3 regions of the Paenibacillus ihbetae genome follow, and region 1 is predicted to be linked to each of the others. Evidence: predicted binding sites of a transcription regulator. Region 1 holds the regulator's gene; each other region holds the start of a gene.
What was found. The regulator Rex, encoded in region 1, represses fermentation and respiration genes when NADH is low (regulators of the CRP and FNR family bind a similar motif). The targets are predictions, from matches to a motif close to TTGTGAAATATTTCACAA.

Region 2: a site for Rex is predicted at 3,272-3,289, ahead of nirB (nitrite reductase large subunit NirB). Genes of this name have one in related genera too.
Region 3: a site for Rex is predicted at 5,773-5,790, ahead of nadA (quinolinate synthase NadA). Genes of this name have one in related genera too.

The regions. Positions count from the first base shown of each region.
Region 1 covers NZ_CP016809.1:859,475-867,607, forward strand. The annotation lists gene BBD41_RS03910 (3-hydroxyacyl-CoA dehydrogenase family protein) at 1-333, opposite strand, end outside; gene BBD41_RS03915 (AAA family ATPase) at 518-2,020, opposite strand; gene BBD41_RS03920 (hypothetical protein) at 2,013-2,546, opposite strand; gene BBD41_RS03925 (cell wall elongation regulator TseB-like domain-containing protein) at 2,804-3,322, opposite strand; gene BBD41_RS03930 (amidohydrolase) at 3,350-4,648, opposite strand; gene BBD41_RS03935 (redox-sensing transcriptional repressor Rex) at 4,626-5,288, opposite strand; gene dinG (ATP-dependent DNA helicase DinG) at 5,358-8,133, opposite strand, start outside.
Region 2 covers NZ_CP016809.1:1,036,128-1,044,260, forward strand. The annotation lists gene BBD41_RS04840 (formate/nitrite transporter family protein) at 1-4, opposite strand, end outside; gene nirD (nitrite reductase small subunit NirD) at 57-377, opposite strand; gene nirB (nitrite reductase large subunit NirB) at 756-3,191, opposite strand; gene BBD41_RS04855 (hypothetical protein) at 3,371-4,030, opposite strand; gene BBD41_RS04860 (winged helix-turn-helix transcriptional regulator) at 4,340-4,660, opposite strand; gene BBD41_RS04865 (uracil-DNA glycosylase) at 4,815-5,477, opposite strand; gene BBD41_RS04870 (ThuA domain-containing protein) at 5,737-6,459, opposite strand; gene BBD41_RS04875 (sugar phosphate isomerase/epimerase family protein) at 6,505-7,473, opposite strand; gene BBD41_RS04880 (Gfo/Idh/MocA family protein) at 7,540-8,133, opposite strand, start outside.
Region 3 covers NZ_CP016809.1:3,149,472-3,157,604, reverse strand. The annotation lists gene BBD41_RS14090 (vWA domain-containing protein) at 1-475, shown strand, start outside; gene BBD41_RS14085 (protein kinase domain-containing protein) at 459-1,379, shown strand; gene tilS (tRNA lysidine(34) synthetase TilS) at 1,436-2,866, shown strand; gene hpt (hypoxanthine phosphoribosyltransferase) at 2,943-3,482, shown strand; gene ftsH (ATP-dependent zinc metalloprotease FtsH) at 3,583-5,640, shown strand; gene nadA (quinolinate synthase NadA) at 5,865-6,803, shown strand; gene nadB (L-aspartate oxidase) at 6,843-8,133, shown strand, end outside.

The DNA.
Region 1 (8,133 bases):
ACTGCTCGGACATACTTGGTCAAGCTGTTCAAATACTTCCTTTTTTGCATCCAAATCTTCTATAATCGTCTCGATGACCATATCGCAGGTACCAAGCTCCTTGATATGCGTCACCTTCTGAATCCGGCTAAGGATAAGCTTCTTCTCTGCCTGCGTGATGCCCCATTTCTCCAGCTGTTTATCCAGACTGGTTTCGATCATGCGGTATGAATAGTCCAATCTCTCTGGAGATTTCTCAACGAGCAGCACGTCAAGCCCTTTGGCGGCGAGCATTTCCGCAATGCCCTGCCCCATCGTACCGCCGCCGACAACGCCGATTTTTTTGAAGTACATGGTTTCTACTCCACCCTTTCCTTATCTCTATACAGTATTGTACCCCTATTTGTCGAAAAATGCATTTTTAGAAGTAGTTCAAAAAATTAAAAAACCGACTTTTTGAACATGCATTTTTAGAGCACAAAATATAATAATATCTTAGCATGAGAAAAAAGTAAAAAAAAATAACCAGCATAACAAATTATGCTGGTAAAAGCGCGTTTTCACGAAATTGACAACGAAACTGCTCACCGGACAGGATTTCCTCTTTCATCAGGATGTCAAGCGAATTGTCGAATATCGCCCGATTCCGTTCCAACAGGCCTTTCGTCCGGGACATGAGCTCTTCTAGGATCATATTATTCTCCCGCATCAATTCCTCGGTCGTAACCATATTCATGTTGATGATGCCGAGTGAGGTTAAGCCGGATTTCATCATCGTCTCCACAATGTTCAGCGATTGCTCAAAGTCATTGCTGGAGCCCGTGCTCCGTCCGCCGTAATAAATTTCTTCCGCGGCAGCTCCGCCAAGCGCGATCATAATCTGCTCTTCCAGGAACGATTTCGTATAGAGATACTGCTCCTGCTGCGGATTGTGACGCACATAGCCAAGAGCCTTGCCGCGCGGGCTGAGCGCCACCTGCTTCACGCTGCCGGGACGTACGAGCTCCGCCATAATGGCATGACCCAGCTCATGGATCGCTACCCGCTTCTTCTCCTCGATATTGGATTCGCGGTCTGACCGCTCACCCATCATGACCTTATCGATGGCCATGGACAAATGGCGCTGGTGAATGAATTGCTCATTCTCGCGCATCGTGTAAATCGCCGCTTCGTTCATGACGCTTTCCAGCTGGGCGCCCGAGAAGCCGTACGCTTCCTCGGCGATTTTCTCAAGGTCCACATCCTCATGCAGCGGTTTGTTGGCCGCATGCAGTCTCAGAATATGGGCTCGTCCCTTCTTATCGGGCAGATCCACCTGAATATGACGGTCAAATCTTCCCGGACGAAGCAGGGCGCTATCCAGCATCTCCTTGCGGTTCGTGGCGGCGATGACGAGAATACGCGGCGCTTCGGTCGAATAGATCCCGTCCATTTCGGTCAGCAGCTGGTTCAGCGTCTGATCATATTCGCGCTGCTGCCCGCCTTCACGCTTCCCGCCGATGACGTCGATCTCATCGATAAAGATAATCGCGCTCTGTTTATTCTCCTTCTCGGCCCGGGTGCGGGCATCCTTGAACAAATCCCGGATGCGTCCTGCGCCGACGCCGACATACATTTCAACGAATTCGCTGCCGGATGCAGCCACGAAGACGGAATTGGTATAATGGGCGGCCGCTCTGGCCATGAGCGTCTTCCCCGTCCCCGGAGGACCGGTGAGCAGAATGCCCTTCAGCGGACGAATGCCGAATTTCTTGATATCTTCATGCCGAATCAGAAAATCAAGTGCTTCCCGGAGCTCCTGCTTGGCATTGTCCTGCCCGCCGATCTCTTCAAAGGTCAGCTTCGAAGGACCCGCTTTCTTGCGTTTGCGCTCATTGCCTGCTCCGACGGCGATCCCGCCTCGCATCTTTGCGATGAACAGCAAACCGCCTACAAGAGCAACCGCAATGATGACCGGCACGATATTCACCCCGATAAAAGCCAGGAACACCAATAATACCGGGACAAAGCCGATCGCTACTTCTTTTGTCCATTTAGGCATGGCTCCACACCTCCATTTTGCCGGGCTGACGCGGCAGGATGATGAATTTACCGGACTCTCCATCCGACAGGCTGATGTAAACATTGTTGTCGTCGATCGTCGCTTTCGCCTTCAAATTCGGAGTATCGGCTGCCAGCCGATCCAGGGAGGTTTGAATGTTGGTATACTGCTTGTTGTCCATAGCTTCCGCAACGGACAGCATCGCCTTTTCCCACCACTCGTCCAAGGCCTTCGAGGAGTGGTCCTCGACTTGAATTTTAAGCTCCCGGCTGCCAATTACGGATTTGCCTTCCCGCTTGATATGCTGAACCAAGTCCTGCAAATTCGTGTCCGGAGCCAGATCGAGTTTCAAAGATACGGCATCCTGTTTAATATCTATATGAGAACTTTTCACGCCTTCATATTGGGAAACGACATCGGCCAGCGGACTTTGAACAGCGAAACGCTGATATAGAAACCATCCGCCGAAAAGCACCAATGCCGAAATGACAACCGTCAGCATGATAGGGACAATGCGTAGTTTCATGAAGTGCCTCCTTCAGTAATAATTTGTAGAAATTATCTATCACTTTATATAGAACAACATATGCTATGACTAATAGATTATTATTTGCCTTGTGAGTACAACAATGAGTATATCATATAATCTATACTTTTTCATGCCTTCCTGTGAAAATATTAAGAACAGTTTTTCCATTTTTTTCAGACAACGCTTTCAAACTCAAAACAAAGAGGCTTGCTTGTACAACCGCGTACAAGAAAGCCTCTTTCTGTATAGCTGATTTATTGATTTGGAAGAATAATGTCCTCTCCGATCGCCTGTCCGTCCTGGAAGCGATAGAACCGATAACCTAATTGGCCCTGATTCTCATATTGGAGCTGCCATGTATACTCGCCTTCGTACATTACAGGGAGCAGTCGCTTGACCACAGCACCCGGCATCTCCTTCCGAATCTGCTCGCGCATCTGCTCTTCGGACAATCCGTTGCCGAGCAGCTCGGCCTGAACCGCGTCCTTGCCCTCTACAGGCATGTTGTCATCCGTAAACTTCACCCAAACCATGATCTCCTGCTGGTTCTGATTCGTGCCGGTGATGACCCAATAATTGTTGTTCTCGCCCCAAACCGATTTGTAGGTTTTATCTTTCGTCACCAGGCCGCCATGCTGACGAGCGGCTTGCACCGCCAAGCTTTCCTCATTCCACGTGTCCTTCATGACATAGGAATAGTACAGCTGCACGCACAGCAGCGCCAGCAGCAGCCCGGATATACTAAGCAGTATCCACTTTGTTCTCTTTTTCAAACCGTCTGATCCTCCCCTTAATCTGCCCTAAAGGGTCGAAAGACGCTCGAATGAACGCTGGGCTTCACGGCGGATCCGTTCCTCATCCAGCGTGAGGCAGGAGCCGTGCTTAACAACCTGCTTGCCGTCAACCCATACATGCTCCACATCCTTGGCGGATGCCGAGTAAATCGAATGCGAAATGTAATCCGTGCGCGGCAGGAAATGCGCTTGATCGGTATTCAGCGCGATCATGTCGGCCTTCATCCCGACGGCCAGTCTGCCTACGTTATCAAGAAATGCCGATTTCGCTCCATACTCGGTTCCCATTCGAAGCGCTTCGGCTGCCGGAACGGCTGTCGGATCGCCGCTGACGCCCTTGTGGATAAGAGCGGCCAGACGCATCTCTTCGAACATGTCCAGGTTGTTATTGCTCGCTGGTCCATCGGTTCCCAGGGACACCGTCACGCCTGCTTTCAACAGCTCGGGCACGCGCGCAACCCCGCTGGCGAGCTTCAGGTTGCTGCCCGGGTTATGGGATACCGCCACCTGATGCTTAGCCAAGATCTCAATCTCTTCATCCGTCAAATGCACCGCATGCGCAACGAGCGCCGGACGCGAGAACACGCCAAGCTTCTCCAGATGGGCCACCGGGCGCAGTCCATAGTCATTCACATTCTGCTGCACTTCGGCTGCCGTTTCGGACATGTGGGTATGGATCGGCAGATTCAAATCATGCGCCGCTTGAACGAATTTCTCGATAAAGTCCGGCGGGCATGTGTAAGGCGCATGCGGCGAAATCATCGTCGTGATCCGCCCCTCCGCCTGACCGTGCCAGTCTTTCGCAAAAGCAACCGCTTCATCCAGCTTCTGCTTCTGCACTTCTGGCGGGCATAAGCCGATGACGCCTCTCGTCAGAACTCCCCGCATGCCGGAGTCTTGGACAACCTTCGCTACCTGATCCATATGGTCATACATGTCAACGAAGGTTGTCGTACCGCCCTTCAGCATCTCCAGCACCGAGAGCGAAGTGCCCCAATAGACATCGTCTGCCGTAAACTTCGCTTCCATCGGCCACATCTTCTCCTGCAGCCAAACTTGCAGCGCCAGATCGTCGCCAAAGCCGCGGAGCAGCGACATGGCTGCATGCCCATGCGTGTTGACGAGCCCCGGAAGGAATAACAGATGCGTCCCGTCCATCACCCGGGTTTCGGCATCGACCTGAGGCTCTTCTTCCCCCAGATACGTGATGCGGTCGTCCTCCACAACCATATACCCGCGGATAACCGGTTGTCCTTCCTGAAGCACGGCAAATGTTCCGTTCTTAACCATCCACTTCGTTGTCATGCTGTGCATCCTCCTTCCCATTGTCCAAATAGTAAGCCAGGCTTTGCAGATCCGTCGTAAAATCCGCGGTATGAATGCGGATGTGGGACGGTGCCTTCAAAATCGTCGGGGCAAAATTCAAAATCGCCTCGATTCCGGCATTGATCAGCTGATTGGCTACGTTCTGCGCTTCAAAGTCCGGAACCGTAATAATCCCGATTCGAATGCCGTATTCCTGGACCGTCTGGTCCAGCTCTTCCATCGGCTGCACCGTCAAATTATTGATCTTAAGCCCGATCTTCGGAGGATACGAGTCGAAAATCGCCACAATCTTCATATTATCCTTCAGAAATGCGTTGTAGTTGGATAGCGCATGTCCGAGATTGCCCGCACCGACCAGCGCAACGTTGATCTTCTGGTCCAGCTTCAGGATTTGGCGGATTTTCTCAATGAGATAGGAGACATCATAACCGATGCCCTTCCGGCCGAAATCACCGAAATAGGCCAAATCCTTACGGATTTGGGCCGGATTCAGGTCGAGCTTCTGCCCAAGCTCCTGTGAGGAGACGGTGGACACCTCCCGCTTATGAAGCTCATTCAAATAGCGCAAATAGACTGGCAATCTGCGGACGACGGCCTCTGAAATTTTATCCGATTTCATGCATGCTCCCCCTATTAATAGGATGATAGTTCATCGCTTCCAATGTAATAACCCTGCTCCCCTCGAGGTTCACTCTTTTTCATTTTCCCTTTCCTGGAGCCACTGCGCAATACGAGGGACGATCCCCTCGGTCGGCATATGCTCCATCTTCGGTCCGGGCAGGGAATACAAGAAGTATTTTCCATAATATGATTCGATCACCCGCGTATCGTAGACAATCACGATCCCCTTATCGTGGGCAGTCCGAACAAGCCGCCCGAAGCCCTGCTTGAAGCGGATGACCGCTTGCGGCACCGAAAGCTTCATGAACGGATTCTTCTTCTGCTGCTGCAGCAGCTCGCTCTTCGCCTCGACCAGCGGATGGTTGGGCGGCTGGAACGGCAGCCGGACAATCGCCAGGCAGGTCAGCGCTTCTCCGGGAATGTCAACGCCCTCCCAGAAGGAGCTGGTCCCCAGCAGAACTGAGGCGCTGCTATCCTGGAACCGGCGAATCAGCTTCGTACGGCTCGTTCCATCCATTCCCTGGCCAAGCACCGTAATATCGCTGGCAGCCAGCGCTTCCTTAAGCGGCTCATGCACCTGGCGGAGCATCCGATAGGACGTAAACAGGACGAGCATACGACCATGGGTCGCTATTGCCGCTTCGGAGAGCGACTTCACGAGCGTGTTTACAAATACCGCATCCCCCACAGACCCCTTCACGCTAGGAAAATCCCGCGGAATGACAAGCAGCGCCTGCTCCCTGTAATTGAACGGGGAGGGCAGCTGAACCGTGTTCAGATTTCCTGCGTCCGCCGCTTCCTGGAGCCCTAAATTGTCGATCATGAATTGAAACGATTTATCGACCGACAGCGTCGCCGATGTGAGAATCACGCTCCGCTTCTTGTCAAAAAACAATTCCTTCAAATGCTTGCTGACATCAACGGGCACGGCGTAGAGCTGCAGCGACTTGCTGCGGAAATTGCCGTTGGCCTCCATCCAGTACACGGTGCCTTCGTCGTTCAAAGCCATGAAGGACCGCAAATCCTCGCGGTGCGCAGCCAGATCCTTAAACAAGCCCGACAGGTCCGTCAGCAGGCTGTCCGCACTGTAATCGTCCAGCTCTTCCTTTATTTCGGCGACGAGCTTGTCTCCCTTGCGCACGACATCTCCCAGCGTAACGTGAATCTGCTGTTCCAGCTCGGCGAGCGTTCCCCAATCCTTCGGCTTCTTCGCAGGCGAGAGCCGCAGCGAATACTGCCCGGCATCTCCCGGCGAAGCGTCGCCGCGTTCCGGGAGCAGGCCGAACAGCTGGTCGCTGAGGCGGTCCCAAGTTTCTTTCACCGTGATCAGATCAGGATAGATCCGGTCGATGACCGCCGACCATTCCCCGGATTTCTCATGCGGAGAAGCCTGCAGCAGCTGCCGCAGCGCAGGGAGCTGCCCGCTTCGGCTGTCCTTGTACAGACGGGTCAATGTATGAACCACCGTAAAATATTTCATCTGCAGCCCGAGATGCTTGCCTGCCACATCCTCCAAGTGATGGGCTTCGTCGATGACGAGCCGTTCATAGCTCGGAAGCAGCTGGTGGTTCGCTTTTACGTCGGTAAACAGCTTGGAGTGATTCGTGATCACGACATCCGCAATGCCGGCCTCATGCTTCGCCCGATGGTAGTAGCACTTGCGGAACCAGGGGCAGCTGCGTCCAAGGCATGAATCGGAATCGCTGGCGATCGTTTCCCAGAAATCGCCCCCGCGGCCGCCGAGATTCAGCTCCTCGTCGTCGCCGCTTTCGGTTTGCGTGAGCCACACCAGCATCTGGGCCGCCGTGATGACGTCCTCCTTCGGCGAATGAAAATCTCTCCTATTTATTTTATGTTCAAATTTTCTCAAACACAAATAATGACCTCTTCCCTTAAAAATGGCTGCTTTAAAAGGGAATGGCACTACCTGGGTAAGCAGAGGTATGTCCCGGTCTCGAAGCTGCTCCTGCAGGTTGATCGTATGCGTGCTGACCATCACCTTCTGCTCCTGCTTGACGCTTTGGTAAATGGACGGAAGCAGGTATCCAAGCGATTTGCCCGTTCCGGTGCCGGCTTCGATCAACAGATGCTTGTCTTCTTCAAGAGCCTGCATCACTTCCTGGAACATCATGTCCTGCGCATCCCGGCTCTCATATTGCGGAAGCACTTCCTTCAAGCGTCTCCGAACCTCATCCATATACTCTTCGAAGCTCATGTTTGCCAGCGGATTAGGCTCGGCTTCATCGCGGACCGGGGCGATATCCGTCCAGTCCTCAACGCCTAATGCGAATTGGCGGTAGTAGGTATGAATGCTGCCATCCTGGACGGCCTGCATCTCCCGCTCCACGCGGATGCCGTCAAAGAACCAGGCCAAATCGCTGTCCTCTTCCGCAAACAGATCACTCAGCCGCTGTATGGTCAGCAGGGGAAGCTCATCGATTTCCTGCAAGCATTTCAGCAGCACATTCGCTGTGGCAAGCGCATCGCTGTCCGCCTGGTGCGGACGGTCATGCTCGAGGCCGAAATGCGAGGATACCATGCCGAGCTGATAGGATGGCAGTGAGGGGAAGCATATTTTCAAAAAGTGCATCGTATCTAAAATCCGGCCGCTGAACGGCAAATAACCGCAGCGATCCAGCGCGTTTTGCAAAAAGTTAAAATCGAAAGCCACGTTGTGCCCGACCAGGACCACATCGTCCAGCATGGGCACGAGCTCCATCATCATTTCCTCCAAGGATGGCGCATCGGCCACATCGCTGTCGGAAATTCCGGTCAGACCGGTAATAAACGGAGGAATCGGAATCCCGGGATTGACGTACGTGCCGTACACGCGGGAGATGCCC
Region 2 (8,133 bases), 180 kb from region 1:
TCATGGGACAACACCTCTTATTTTTGTCGGTTTGATGAAACGATGGATACATTTCGCTACGTGAGGCAAAGCTCGACCCTTCCTTCCCGTTCCCGTACAGGATAGGTTCGCACGTTCCCTGAATCGGGCGCCTGAACGTTACCTGTCGCCAGCTCGATTTTCCAATCGTACAGCGGGTCGTAAATATAATGCCCAGACAGTATGGCCTCCGCCAGCGGTCCCCCTTTCGGGTGCGGATTGTTGTTGTCCAGCGCGAACCATCGATGATCGGAGGTCCGGAAGACGGCGATCTCCTGCTCGCCGATCCTGACGACCCTGCCGATCTGGGGCAGAAAATCCTCAGCCTGCCCGATCACTACGTATTGACCATTTTCCATATAGGATCAACCTCCATGTACAACGTTTGCCATCTAAAAATGAGCACAAATAGCCGGACCAATATTCCGAAGACCCATGCAAATGTGAAACATCTCCATAAAAAAACTTATAACATTCTGCTGCGCCGGAACATGAGACCCACTTTCTTTCATCAATCCGGTACTTCAAACGCGATTACCTCATCCCCCAGGTCTGACCGAGCACGAGGCTATGACGCTGATCGGGCGTTTAGCCGAGTGTCGGCAGCCGTATATACCTGCCTGTACGGCCCTGCTCACCTGGATACCGAGCCAAGGGTTCAACGGGAATGTCTGGGGCGATAAGCGCTAGTGTACTCAAATTACTCGCCCCACGCCGGACTCACCCGAAAGCGAGGTCTATGTCGCGACGACCGGCTGCACGTCCCGGTACAACACATCCCGAAGCTTGTCATCTTCCAGCACTTTTTTCCAAGGATCCGACAGCTGCGACAAGGCCAGCTCGATTCGCCCCACAAGCTCCTTGCGCTGTTGCGTTTTATGAAGGATTGCCTCGCGAATCGCCTCAAGCCCAAGCCGCTCGACCCATTCCGATGTCCGCTCCAGGTAATTCCCCGTCTCGCGGTAATACTGCATGAGGGCTGCGCAGATCTCGATCAGCTCTTCATCGGTTTTCACCTTGCAGAACGAATCGGCCAGCCGTGCCTTCGTACCCCCGTTACCGCCGACAAAAATTTCCCAGCCGCCGTCATTGCCTACGATGCCGATGTCCTTCGTGCAAGCTTCCGCACAGTTGCGGGGACATCCGTTCACCGCCATTTTGAATTTGGCCGGGAAGTCAAGCCGCTCGAATTTCCGTTCGAGGTAAGCGCCCATTCCCATCGAGTCCTGCGTGCCGAATCGGCAAAACTGCGAGCCGACGCAGGTCTTCACGGTCCGGAGCGATTTGGCATAGGCATAACCGGAAGGCATATCCAGCTCCTCCCACACCTTCGGCAAGTCCTCTTTCTTGACGCCGACCAAATCCAGACGCTGTCCCCCCGTCACCTTGACGACCTTGACATTGTATTTTAACGATACGTCCGCAATTCTCTTCAGCGCCTCCGGTGTTGTTACGCCGCCGTACATACGGGGAACGACCGTATAAGTGCCGTCCTTCTGGATGTTGGCGTTCATCCGCTCATTCACGAACCTCGACTCCCGCTCCTCCCGGTGCGTCAGCGGGTTCAGCATGGTCAGGTAGTAGTTCAGCGCCGGACGGCATTTCGAGCACCCTTCCGGATTGCTCCAATCCAGAACATGCATGACCTCTTTGGTTGTGGTCAAGCCTTTGGCCCGGATCTCCGCAACGATGGTATCCCGATCAAGCGTCGTGCACGGGCAGATTCCCTGCTTGGCCGCCGTCGTAAAGCCGTCTCCCAGTACGCTCTGGAGAATTTGCTCCACCACAGGCTTACAGCCGCCGCAGGACCGCGTCGCCCCGGTGCATGCCTTGATCTCATCCACGGTGGTCATTCCCTGAACCGTGACGGCGTCCACGATCGCTTTCTTCGTCACGCCGTTGCAGCCGCACACGATTTCGTCGTCGGGCATTTGCGCGATGCGCATGGCCGCATCGGCCCCTTTTCCGGCACAGCCGCCCATGATCGAGTGATAGATATCGTCGGTCATCTGCGCTTTTTTGCGTATCAAAGACTGCAGATTGGCCGATTCGCTTACATCCCCGAACAATAGGGCGCCAACGATCCTTCCGTCCCTGATGAGGATTTTCTTATAGGTTTTCTTCCAGTCATCCTTGGCAAGAACAACGTCATGCTCCGGCTGCTCGATAAATTCGCCGGCCGAGAATACGTCCACGCCGCTTACCTTCAATTTGGTCGACACTATCGAACCTTGATAAGGAGGGGTGTCCACGCCGCATAACCGCTTGGCCAGCACTTGTCCTTGCTCGAATAATGGCGCGACTAGCCCGTAGCATACACCGCGATGCTCGCAGCATTCCCCGACGGCATACACATCCTGCATCGAGGTTTGCAGATAATCGTCTACGACGATGCCCCGCCGGACCTCGATCCCGCTCGCCTGCGCTACCTCCGCATTGGCACGGATGCCGACAGCCATGACGACCAGATCCGCGTCCAGCTCATCGCCGTCCTTGAAGCGCAGACCGGTTACCCTCGCATCTCCCAATACCTCGACCGTTTGCTTCCCTAATAAAAAGCGGATACCCTGCCGCTCAAGCTCATCCTGCAGCATATGCGCAGCCACAGAATCGAGCTGGCTTTCCATGAGATCGTTCATCAGGTGCACGACGGTAACATCCATGCCGAGACTCACGAGGCCTTTCGCAGCCTCCAGTCCCAGCAATCCTCCGCCGATGACCGCAGCTTTCCGGTACGTTTTCGCTGCCTGAAGCATCCGGGTGCAGTCGGCGATGGTTCTAAAGCCGATCACGCCTTCTTTGTCGCTGCCGGGTACCGGCAATATGAAGGGCTTGGACCCCGTTGCGATAATGACCTGATCATAGGGAACTGCCATCCCGTTGTCCGTCATGACAACCTTGGCGGCTTCATTAATCCGCTGTCCGCTTGTACCCGTATGCAGCGTAATTCCGTTATCTTCATACCATTTCCAATCATTCAAGACGATGTCATCCAGTGTTTTGGTGCCTTCAAGCACATAAGAGAGCATAATCCGGTTGTAATTCGGGTGCGGCTCCTGGCCGATCACCGTAATATCGAATGCCCCGCTAAGCTTCAAAATTTGCTCGACCGTGCTGATTCCTGCGATGCCGTTGCCGATGACCACTAGCTTTTGTTTTTTTGCTGCTGGCATGGTTATTCCTCCCACACTGTATTGTTGCGTTATCCCATCCATCCTTTCAAATTGATTATATCGTCTTATGTCCGAATAACTTGTGATATATTTCACACTCTTGATTAAAATTTTAACCTTCAGCAAAAATAACCCTGCCTATGCATCAAGGCAAGGTTACATCCGGTGGATTCGGATGGCTATATCATACGGGCTTCCATGAACTCCCGTCTTCCGTTCGTTTTCAAATAGGGCATAATGCCCGCATATCCGGCAGCGTTCAGGTTCACGCCGGTCACCCAATTACCTGCATGCTCTTCCCCCTTGGCTCCGGCGATGACCACCGGTGCGGGAATCAGCTCCTGATACAGCGGAATGCCCGCCTGAATCGTCTTAAACGCTTTGCCGCTCTGTAAGAATGGAATGGCGCTGCTGTACGTAGGCACGAAATATTTGCCGATCACTTCTAGCTCCTCTCCGTCATAAAAGGGCTCGCCGCCTATAAACGGATGCAGCATAAGTATATTTTCAAAATGCGACCAGATGAACATCTGCAGCAATCGTCCTGTCCGGCCGCTCTCCAGCCTGTCTCCGGTCTGCACGCCGTATCTCTCATAATCGATAAACTTCCAGCCGCGCGGACCCTTCACCCATTTCTGAAACATGAGTTCGCCCTCTCCGCTGCGTCCGGATTGATCCGGGCTTGTTCCCTTTAAAACCGTCAGCCGCTGCTCATCGGCATGCTGAACCAGCATTTGGCGCGTCTTCTCGACAATATGCCTCACCTTGAGCGAAGCGTTCGCCAGCTCGGCGATGTCTTCTTGTCCATAATGAAAATGGGAAATACAGCCGCGTTCCATCCTTAAGATCGCCTCCTTCGTCTGACGTCAAGCAGATCTACTGTCATCATATAAACGAACAGCGGAGTTGGTGCATGTCTCGTTAGATTTTCCTGTTTTCTCCACGCTGATCCCCGCTAAGCTGCATCAGAAAACGTCATTCGGCGTACGCTCCAAGCAGACAGATCACAACTGAACAATAATTACGCTTGCGATATCAGGCAGCAGATCCTCCGAGGTTCGTATTTTCTGTAACAAAATAAAAAAGAACCCTGATATGAGTTGTTCTCATGTCAGGGTTCAGCTAGTGATGGGAACGCCGCCAATGGTTCATTTCTCGACCCATTGTTCAGCCCAGGAAGCAATCTGCTCCATGACCGGGCGAAGCGCTTTGCCTTTCTCCGTAAGCTCGTATTCAATACGAACCGGCGTTTCCGGGTACACATGACGAATCAAAATTCCTTCGCATTCCAGATCCTTCATCCGCTCCGACAGCATCTTGTCACTCATGGACGGAATCAGGTTGGAGATGTCTTTAAAACGCTTCGGACCGCTCATCAATGTCTGGATAATCAATCCGTTCCAACGTTTACCCAGAAAAGAAAACGCGGATTCAAAGCGGGGACACAGCGTAATGTTTGTAACTTCCATATCCTTTCACCTCTTTACGAAGTCACCATATGTTTCAAAAATGTATTCGTTTAACGAGAGATCGAAAAACTTACGATTAGTTAGTATGTTTCATTTTAACACATTTTCGGGAAGCTGAAAACCACCTGGCCCCTTTTTCCCATAAATTCAGCACTTATTCCGTTAATATCCGTGCCAAAATATCCAAGTCGGATTCGATGATCCGGGACAATTTTCGGTTATACAGGACGGCAGCCGGATGGAAGATCGGGAAGATGCTATAGGTCTCCAGCGAAAATCGATAGCCCGCACCGGGATTGTCACGCTCTGCCGCCTGCTGAACGGGTCCCTCGATCAATTTCCCGTGCAGCGAAGTGACGGTTTCATGGCTCCCGATCAACCGGTGCAGCGCAATATTCCCCATCGGGATCAGGAATTGCGGACGAACCCAGCGAATTTCCTCGTCCAGGATCGGTGCATGGGCCAAAATTTCGACTTTCGTGGGCGTTCGGTTCGAACGGCTGATCACCCTTTCGCCGGAAGCTCGGGTGATGATACGTTCCTTAAACGGCCGGCTCCTTACCGTGCTTGTAATATAGACCTCGCTGCGGGAGAGACCCAGGCGCTCCAGATAGGCATCCATCTCCCGGCCGGCTTGGCCGGTAAAAGGCTTGCCTTCCTGAATTTCGGTGGCACCGGGCGCTTCCCCGACGAACATGACTTTGGCAGGTACGGCCCCTCTCCCCAGCAAAAATCCCTCGACAGGCTCATGGGCAAGCCTTGACCTGCATAAGGCGATCGTCTCCGGACTTACTGGCGCGCTTTGGGTATCCTTCATCCGTCATCCCTCCTTGCACAGCATCGACGATATTACCGCGTGCCTCTCCCGGCGCGCGGTGTAATGATGACTGCTACACGATGATCAGCGTCGACGCTCGCCGAGTTATCCATACTCTACCTAGTATTTAAAATACCCTATGCTTTAGTATATTGTATCCTTTACCCATAAAAAAATGAATGGCATCACGTTCTTTAAAGTAGAAAACGAGCCGTTCAAGGCAGATGCCTTGCTCGGCTCGTTTCATTATAGTCGGAATTTATGCCAGCACCGGCAGCGGACGAACCGGCTGACTGTTGCCGAAGGTCTGCTTGCCTGCTGCGGAATAAGCCCAATGGATCGCGTTCGTAATGACTTTCAGCACTTCAGGGTTGTAGTAGGTCGGATACGTCTCATGCCCTGGACGGAAGTAGAAAATATTCCCGTGGCCGCGCTTGAACGTGCACCCGCTGCGGAATACTTCGCCGCCTTCGAAGTTGCTGACAAAGACCAGCTCATCCGGTGCCGGAATATCGAAGAATTCCCCGTACATCTCCTCATGCTCAATGATGATCGGACCTGTAAGGCCCGCAGCGATCGGATGCGTCGGATTCACGCTCCAAATGATTTCCTGCTCTCCCGCCTCGCGCCACTTCAAATCGCAGCTTGTTCCCATCAGGGCTTTGAACGGCTTTGAAAAATGTCCCGAATGCAGGACGATCAGACCCATACCGTCCAATACCCGCTTGACGACCTTGCTGACGATTTCGTCGCTGACCTGGTCATGAGCCATATGCCCCCACCATAACAGCACATCGGTTGAGTCCAGTACGTCATCCGTCAATCCGTGCTGCGGCTGATCCAGCGTTGCCGTGCGGATGATAAAATCCGGATGCTGCAGACCCTCCGCCAAAGCCGTATGGATCCCGCTTGGGTATACGGTGCGGACCTCATCGTGGATTTTCTCGTGTACGAACTCATTCCAAATGGTTACATTAAGCATGCTGTTGCTCCCCCTAATTGCGTATTCACTTGCTGCTGTACGATGTTAGACCCACCACATTTCTCCGAGCGGCTCTTCGATCAGCACTTGCTGAAGGTTTTGCACCGCTTTGGAGAAGCCTTCCTCAACGGACATCAGTCCGTCTTCATGCTCAATGCTCACGACGTAATCATATCCGACAAGGCGAAGGGCGCTCATCATGTCAGCCCATTCCTTCACATCGTGCCCGAAGCCCACGCTGCGGAACTGCCAAGCGCGGTCCAGCATATTCGCGTAGGACTGCATGTCGGTCAATCCGTGTTTGTTCACATTGATCGGATCAATGCTGGTATCCTTCGCGTGGAAGTGATGGATGGCTCCGGCACGTCCCAGAATGTGGATCGCTTGAACAGGATCGATGCCCTGCCACCACATATGGCTCGGATCGAGGTTCGCCCCGATCACTTCACCGGCCGCTTCGCGAAGGCGGAGCAGCGTTCCCGGCGTATGGACGGAGAATCCGCCATGGAGCTCGAGGCCGATTTTTACGTTGCGGTCAGAAGCGTATTTGCCCCACTCAGTCCAGTAAGGAATGACTTTATTCTCCCACTGCCAAGTCAGAATTTCTTGATAATCGTTAGGCCAAGGTGCTACCGGCCAGTTCGGATATTTGGCATCCTCATGGTCCCCCGGACATCCGGAGAAGGTGTTGACAACCGGTACTTCCAGTTTTTCTGCAAGCTCCACGGTTTTGACGAACACGTCATGGAACTCTTTGGCTACCGCTTTTTGCGGGTGAAGCGGGTTGCCGTGGCAGCTCAGCGCGCTTATGATCAAGCCGCGGGATTCTACGGCGTTCTTGAAGTTTTTCAGCGCGGTTTCGTTCTCGAGAAGCTCGGCCGGATTGCAGTGTGCATTGCCAGGGTATCCGCCCGTACCGATCTCCACCGCCTTCAGGCCTTTGGAAGCCACGTAATCCAGTGCATCCTCAAATTTACGTCCGCTCAGCAATACCATAAATACGCCTAGTTTCATTGTATACCTCCTGATTTTCTAAAGTTTAAGTATTTGGTGATCAATTAGAACTTAGTTGCCTAGACCTTAGTTGTCGAAGTAAACCGCTTTGCCGGTCTTCGCCGACTCATAGATAGCTTCCAAGATTTGCGTGACCACGAAGGCTTGCTCCGGCTTGACGACAGGTTCCTTGTCTTCGATGATCGCTTCAAGCCACATTCTCGCTTCACGGTCGGCATCGCTTTCGCTCGTGCCGGAATAGAATGCGACTCCGCCGGCGTTCAGGTCGATTTTCGTCTCGTACAGTCTGCTCATTTTCTCGCCGTTAATGCGAAGACCATCCTGCATATCGGCGCCGCCTTCCGTGCCGGCAAGAATCGTCTTCGCTTCGCCGAATTCCACCACATTGAGCGCCCAGCTGGACTCCAGTTGGATCGTTGCACCATTCTCCATGGTGATAAAGCCGAATGCGGAGTCCTCGACCGTGAATTTGTTCGGATCCCAAGGACCGAAGGCATTGGCTGCATTTTCGCGCTGTCCCAGCTTGTGGAAGGTCGAACCGAGCACGCTCTTCGGCTTGTAGTTGTCCATCAGCCACAGCGTCAAATCAAGCGCGTGCGTGCCGATATCGATCAGCGGGCCTCCGCCTTGCTTCTCTTCGTCCAGAAATACGCCCCAGGT
Region 3 (8,133 bases), 2.3 Mb from region 1:
GGTAAATAAGGAGATACAGCATATTTTGGGGGATGGATCGCTGGAGGATCTGCCGCCTGCCAAGCGCTCTCAGGTCGTTGAGGTGGTGGATGAGCTGGCGGAAACGTCGCCGCTTCAGGTAGCACTGCTGATTGACGCGAGTGCCAGCATGAAGCCGAAGCTGGCTGCCGTCGAGGAAGCGATACGGGATCTGATGCTCAGTCTGAAAGCCCGTGCGGGCTCGAGCCGGTTATCCGTGTTTCACTTTCCGGGCAAGCATAGCGGCGAGGATGCGGTGATGGACGTCGACTGGACCTCGGATTTGGACGGCGTCAGGAGCATGTTCGGCCGGCTTCAGATGAAGGGAGCCACCCCGACGGGACCAGCGCTGTTAAAGGTGATTGAATTTTACCGATATGGTACACTAGAGGGTAATCAATCATGGCAGGGACATTCCAGCCAAGAGGAAGGGATGCTCGGTGACTACGTCGTCTAGTCCGGCGTACCCGCCAGGGACCGTCATAACGGGAAAATGGGGGAGGAGCCGGTACATCGTTGAGCGGCTCCTAGGCAAAGGGGCCAACGGCAAGGTATATCTTGTGCGCCCGTCTGGCGGACGGGGCCGGTATGCCCTTAAGGTGGGGTACGACGCCTTGGATCTGCAATCCGAAATTAACGTGCTGAACGCGCTGAAGGAGCAAATGCCGGATCCGTATCTGGTGGAGGCGGATGACCATTTGGAAGGCAGCCGGGAAGTGACATTTTACGTCATGCGCTATATCGAAGGCAGCCCCCTGCACCGCTTTATCCGCGCCCGCGGCACGGAGTGGCTCGCCTTGATCGGGATGAAGCTGCTCGAGAAGCTCTCGGTCCTCCATGCATCCGGTTACGCCTTCGGGGATTTGAAGCCGGATAACGTAATGGTTTCGGCCTACGGTAGGGTGGAGCTGATCGATTATGGAGGCGTCAGTCGGTTTGGCCGGAGCGTGAAGCAGTTTACGGAATGGTATGACCGGGGATATTGGAATGCCGGAAGCAGGACCGGCGACGGTTCCTACGACCTGTTCTCGTTTGCCGTGATGTGTATCGGGCTGCTGGATGAAAAGGCTCTGCGTGAAGCCTCCTGCCAGCTTCCCCAGACGCGGAGCGTTTCGGATCTGCAGCTGCTAATGCGAAGAAATCCTGTATTTAAGCCTTATGCCGCTTGGCTGAACAAGGCGCTCACAGGTGATTTCGCGGATTCACGGGAAGCGCTGAACGAGTGGAAGCGCCGGATTTATGAAGCCTCGGAGCGTCATGTCCGGCATATCCCGGTCAGCACGCCGAGATGGCTCAAGAATGCGTTCGGCATTTCGGCAGCCATTTTGGCCTGCGCCATCTATCTCTTCCTTCGCTCTTGATGTCCGTTGCCGTGTTACGGATTCATAAAGTGCAACCTCATAAAGGGGACTTAAAAGTGAAACAGGATTATATGCACCGGATCGTTTCGGACGTGTTGCGCGCTGCCGCCGAATATGGGCTGTGGTCCGAAGGGGACTGCATCGTGGTCGCCGTATCCGGCGGGCCCGATTCCGTAGCTCTGCTGCATGTGCTGCATGAAATTTCGACCAAGCATACGCCGCTTAGGCTCGTATGCGCTCATGTCCATCATGGCTTTCGCGCCGAGTCGGATGCGGAAGCGGAGTTCGTGCGCGAATTGGCGGAATCCCTCGGTCTTCCGCTGGAGATCGCGTACGCCGACATTCCCTCATATATGGAAGAGAGCGGAAAGGGCGGGCAGGAGGCGGCCAGAGAGAAGCGATATGATTTTCTCCTCCAAACGGCTCGGACATACGGAGCCCGAGCGGTGGCTCTTGCCCATCATGCCGACGATCAGGCCGAGACGGTCATGATGAAGCTTCTGCGCGGCAGCGGCTTGTCGGGCTTGTCCGGCATGCGATGGAAGCGCACCGAAAAAAATGTGGAACTCATCCGCCCCTTCCTTCGTATAAACAAGGCGGACATTTTGGAGCTGTGCCGCCGCTGCGGCTTTTCATATGCCATGGACTACACCAACCTGCAGACGAAATACCGCCGCAACGCGATTCGCCTGGAGGTATTGCCGTTTCTGGAACAATACAATGCGCAGCTGTCATCCTCGCTGAATCAATTAGCGGAAATTGTACAGTATGAGGATGATTACATGGATCGGGAAGCGGAGCGGGCATATCGTCAGTTGGTGCAGGAGAACAATGGGAGGCTCGCCATCGACGCGCCTTCCTTTTTGGCCTTACATGTCGCTTTACAACGGCGTTTGATTAAACTAATATTAACTTATCTGCCCTCTAAACAGGAAATCGCCGATTTTGTCAAGATCGAATCGGTACGCCAAGGCATCTTGAACAATCAGCGGAGCAGTTGGCGTCTTTCACTGGGGGGCGGCATTACCTGTATCCGCGAGTACGGTCGAATTACTTTTTGGCCGGAGCCTCCGTCCGAACAGGGACAGTACATATATACTCTCGATTCTCCCGGAGACTGGCAGGTGCCCATTCCGGAAATCGGCAAGCTGCTGACGCTGTCGATCAGGACAGACGGCAGCACTCGGTCCGGGGCAGCCGGCTCCGCCAGCGCGGTGGAGTTCGATGCCGACGAGCTTCGATTTCCTTTAACCGTGCGTAACAGACAGCCGGGAGACAAGATGAAGGTTATGGGATTAAACGGAAGCAAAAAGGTGAAAGATATTCTCATTGATGAGAAAATTCCACCGTCTGTCCGTTCCCGGATTCCGATCGTTTGCGACAGTGCCGGCAACATTGTATGGATTCCGGATGTACGACGTTCCTATCATGCTGCCCCAGGGCGGCATACCGTGCGGATTCTCCGTATGGAGTTTACGGAGCTTTAAGGTTTCAGGCAAGCATAGACGCTAAGCATGGCCCGTTTCACGCTTTCATATGTATAAACTAGGAGGTCCATTGAAGTTGCAGAATGACATTCAGGAAATACTGATCACAGAAGAAGAAATTCACGCGAAGATTAAGGAACTCGGTTCAAAGCTCAGCGCCGAATACGAAGGACGCAATCCGCTCGTTATCTGCGTTCTTAAAGGTGCGTTTATTTTTATGGCAGACTTGGTTAAATCCATTACAGTACCGCTGGAGCTGGATTTCATGGCAGTGTCCAGCTACGGGGCATCCACCAAGTCATCGGGCGTGGTCAAGATCATTAAAGATCTCGATGCATCCGTTGAAGGCAGGGATGTGCTGATCGTGGAGGATATCATCGACAGCGGCCTTACGCTGAGCCATTTGATCGAGCTCCTCAAGAGCCGCAAGGCCAACACGGTTCGCGTTGTTACTTTGTTCGACAAGCCTGCCCGCCGCACGGTGGATTTGCAGGCCGATTACACCGGGTTCGTGCTGCCTGACGCATTCGTCGTCGGCTACGGGCTTGATTATGCCGAGCATTACCGGAACCTCCCCTACATCGGGATTCTGAAGCCGGAAATCTACAGCAGTTAAACCGCGCCATATGGGCTGCTGCCACGGATCTTGGCCCTTTGTTGAGAAGGCCAGACAGGCTGTGGTAAAATATCTTATGTGTCTTGAGAGGAGGTAGGGGATGAGTCGGTTCATCCGGAATTCTGGTTTTTATTTGATTCTATTTTTGGTCGTGGTGGGCATAGTACAATTCGTCACCAACGGTGGCGAGCAGGCCGATGCCCCTAGTTATAATCAGCTGCGGCAGGAAGTCAAAGATAACAACATAAAGGAAATGACGGTTCAGTTCGACGGCTACGCGTATCTGGTGACCGGTAAGTATAGGGAAGTCACCGAAGAGAAGAAGTCGGAGAATTTCTCAACCTACATTCCGGCTACTGATGCGGCGATGCAGGAATTGACCGCAGCCAGCGAGAGCAACGATGTAAAGCTGACCGTGGTGCCGATGGAAGGCCAAAGCATTTGGCTGACACTGCTTTCATCCTTTATTCCGCTCGTGATCATGTTTGTTCTGTTCTTCTTCCTGTTCAATCAAGCTCAGGGCGGCGGCGGCAAAGTGATGAACTTTGGCAAGAGCAAAGCCCGCTTATATAATGAAGAGAAGAAACGCGTTACGTTTGAAGACGTAGCCGGTGCTGATGAGGAGAAGCAGGAGCTCGTTGAGGTTGTCGACTTCCTGAAGGATCCGCGCAAATTCAACACCGTCGGCGCCCGCATTCCGAAGGGTGTGCTGCTTGTCGGTCCTCCGGGAACCGGTAAGACCCTCCTGGCTCGTGCGGTTGCCGGTGAAGCAGGCGTTCCGTTCTTCAGTATTTCCGGTTCCGACTTCGTGGAAATGTTCGTCGGTGTCGGTGCTTCGCGTGTACGCGACTTGTTCGAGAACGCGAAGAAGAATGCGCCATGTATTATCTTCATTGACGAGATTGATGCTGTGGGCCGCCAGCGCGGCGCCGGCCTTGGCGGCGGACATGACGAGCGCGAGCAAACGCTGAACCAGTTGCTCGTAGAGATGGACGGTTTCGGGGCGAACGAAGGCATCATCATCGTCGCTGCTACGAACCGCCCGGATATTCTGGACCCGGCCTTGCTGCGTCCGGGACGTTTCGACCGTCAGATTACTGTAGATCGTCCGGATGTTAAGGGACGTGAAGCTGTACTGAAGGTGCATGCACGCAACAAACCGCTGACGAAGGATGTCAAACTCGACATCATCGCGAAGCGTACGACCGGTTTTACAGGCGCCGATCTGGAGAACCTTCTGAATGAGGCGGCCTTGCTTGCCGCACGTCGTAACCGTAAAGATATATCCATGACGGAAGTCGACGAGGCAATCGACCGCGTGATTGTCGGTACCGAGAAGCGCAGCCGCGTAATCAGCGACCGCGAGAAGCGCATCGTGGCTTACCACGAAGCCGGTCATACGATTGTCGGTTACTTCTTGGAGCACGCGGATACGGTGCATAAAGTAACGATTATTCCACGCGGCCGCGCCGGCGGATACGTTATCATGATGCCGAAGGAAGACCGCATGCTCGTGACCAAGCAGGAACTGCTCGATCGCGTAACCGGGCTGCTCGGCGGCCGCGTGGCGGAAGAGCTGTTCATCGGAGAAATCGGAACCGGAGCATACAGCGACTTCCAGCAGGCAACCAGCATTATCCGCAGCATGATCGTGGAATACGGTATGAGCGAGAAGCTCGGTCCGATGCAGTTCGGTACCTCCCAGGGACAAGTGTTCCTTGGCCGGGATATCGGGCACGAGCAGAACTACAGTGACCAAATCGCCTACGAAATCGATCAGGAAATGCAGCGGTTTATTACCGAATGCTACGAGAAGTGTAAAGAGCTTCTGTCCAAGCATGCCAAAGAGGTTCATTTGATTGCGAATACGCTCCTGGAGAAAGAAACGCTGGAGCTTGAGCAGATTAAGAATCTCATTGAGACTGGAACAGTCGAAGGCAACGGCGAAGGCGAAGGCTCCGGCTCTTCCGAGAACGGTGAGCCAACGATCGATAACATCGGTGATGTCCGCGTCCGTATTCAAGGGAAGGAAGAAGGCCAGCAGCCGACTTCTACGGAAGAGATTCCGAACAACCCGATGGATTCGAATCCGGAACGTAAGGATTCGGAGCGCAAAGATCCTCCTGGCGGATCGGACAACGATAGCAGCTTAACGTAAATTCGCTCAAATACTCGTATTTGGAATAAAAATGAAGAACCGGAGAACGATCATTCGTTTTCCGGTTCTTTTTGTGCTTCTTATCACATTGACAGGGATTAGAGCTCCGTGTACATTAGTTGTTAAATAAGGATGCGCATCCTTTCACAAAGGTTGCGAATGTCCTTCAACACATGGTCATCAAGCGGCCGAAGGCCGGATAACATAAGGGGAGAGGGTCGATCATGGAAGCTTTGGCACTGGAGCGCAAGGCGGAGCAGAACCGCGTGCTGCGTGAACGGTTAATGGAGTTGAAGAAGGAACGCAATGCCATCATTTTGGCGCATTATTATCAACGGGATGAAATTCAGGAAGTCGCCGATTTCCGCGGAGATTCCTTTTTGCTGGCCCAAAAGGCGGCTCAGACCGATGCCGAGGTCATCGTTTTTTGCGGCGTGCATTTTATGGGAGAAAGCGCAAAGATATTGGCACCGAACAAAACGGTGCTTATTCCTGACGAGCGCGCAGGCTGTCCGATGGCCGATATGGTGAACGTTGACGGGCTGCGTAAGCTGAAGGCCCAGCATCCGAATGCCAAAGTGGTCACGTATATCAATTCATCGGCCGAGATCAAGGCGGAGACCGATATTTGCTGTACATCCTCGAATGCGGTTAAGGTCATTCAGTCGGTCGATTCGGATGAAATCATTTGGGTGCCCGACAAAAACCTGGGGCATTACGTCCAGCAGCACACTGACAAAAAGCTGATCATCTGGGAAGGGTACTGCAATACGCATGATATGTTAACCGTGAAAGATGTTGTGGAGATGAAGGCGAAATATCCGAACGCCGAGTTCGTCGTGCATCCGGAATGCCGTCCGGAGGTTGTCGCTATGGGCGACTTTGTGGGCAGCACCACCGCCATTCTGGAATACTGCAAAAACTCGCCGGCCCAGGAATTTATCGTAGGAACCGAAGACGGAACCGGCTATCAGCTCCGTTTGGACAGTCCGAATAAATCCTTCCATTTTGCGACTAAATTCCTCGTATGTCCGAATATGAAAGTGAATAATCTCAAAAAGCTGGTCAAAGCTCTGGAGACAATGAAGCCGCAGATTTACGTGCCGCCTGTCGTTGCAGAGAAAGCCAGAACTTCCTTAGAGCGCATGTTACAAGTTAAGTAGCATGCGCTACTCTTTCGCGAGAAGACAGGTGAGACGAGCGTGATACCGCAGTATTTGATCGATTTTGACCTAAAGGACCTGCCGGTAAAAGAGACGGATGTGATCGTCATCGGCTCCGGCATCGCCGGTTTATATACCGCTATTCTGGCAAGCGAGCATCATAAGGTGCTGTTGATTACGAAGAAATCGCTGCTCGAGAGCAATACGCGCTATGCGCAAGGCGGCATCGCTGCCGTGACGGCGGAGGACGATTCACCGGCCTATCATCGGCAGGATACGCTGCTTGCAGGGGCCGGGTTATGCTCCTCGGCAGCGGTGGATGTGCTGGTTAACGAGGGACCGGCCGGTGTCCAGGAATTGATCCGTCTCGGGACGATGTTTGACGTCGAGAACGGGGAGCTCGCTCTAACGAAGGAAGGAGCCCATAGCCACCGCCGCATTCTCCATGCGAATGGGGATGCTACCGGCTATGAAATCGTACGCGCCCTTTCCATTCAAGTCGAAATGCTTCACAATATAGAGGTGTGGGATGATCATTTTGTCATCGATCTGGTTACCGATCAAGGCGAATGCCATGGAGCGATTGTCCAGATGCCGGACGGGAAGCGGATCTTCGTGCGGGGCGAAGCAACGATTATGTGCTCCGGCGGTGCGGGTCAGCTGTACCGGTACACGACCAATCCCGAGGTTGCGACCGCCGATGGTGTCGCGATGGCCTATCGGGCGGGCGCCCAGATTCGGGACATGGAGTTTATTCAGTTCCACCCAACGGCGCTGAGTTATCCGGGAGCACCGCGGTTTCTGGTTTCGGAAGCGGTGCGCGGAGAAGGCGCGGTGCTCCGGAATATTAAAGGCGAGCGCTTCATGCACAAATATCATGAGCTGCTGGAGCTGGCGCCCCGGGATATTGTCGCCCGGGCGATCGTCAGCGAAATGGAGGCGACGGGCTCCACGTTCGTCTACCTGGACATTACCCATGAATCTCCGGAGATGGTCAAGCACCGGTTTCCAACAATTTACGAAACCTGCATGCGCTATGGGCTTGATCTGACCTCCGATTGGATTCCGGTCTCTCCCGCTGCGCATTATATGATGGGGGGCATCAAAACGAATCTGTACGGGGAGAGCAGTGTGAAGCGTCTGTTCGCCTGCGGGGAAGTGTCCTCGACCGGCGTTCATGGCGCAAATCGCTTAGCCAGCAATTCGCTTTCCGAGGCGGTTGTATACGGAAGCCGGATTGTTGAACGGATTGGGCAGCTTCCGAAACAGGAGAAGCGACCCCTTGATGTAACCTTCAGGCTTGGACGCAAGGATGCGCCTTCCCAGGCTA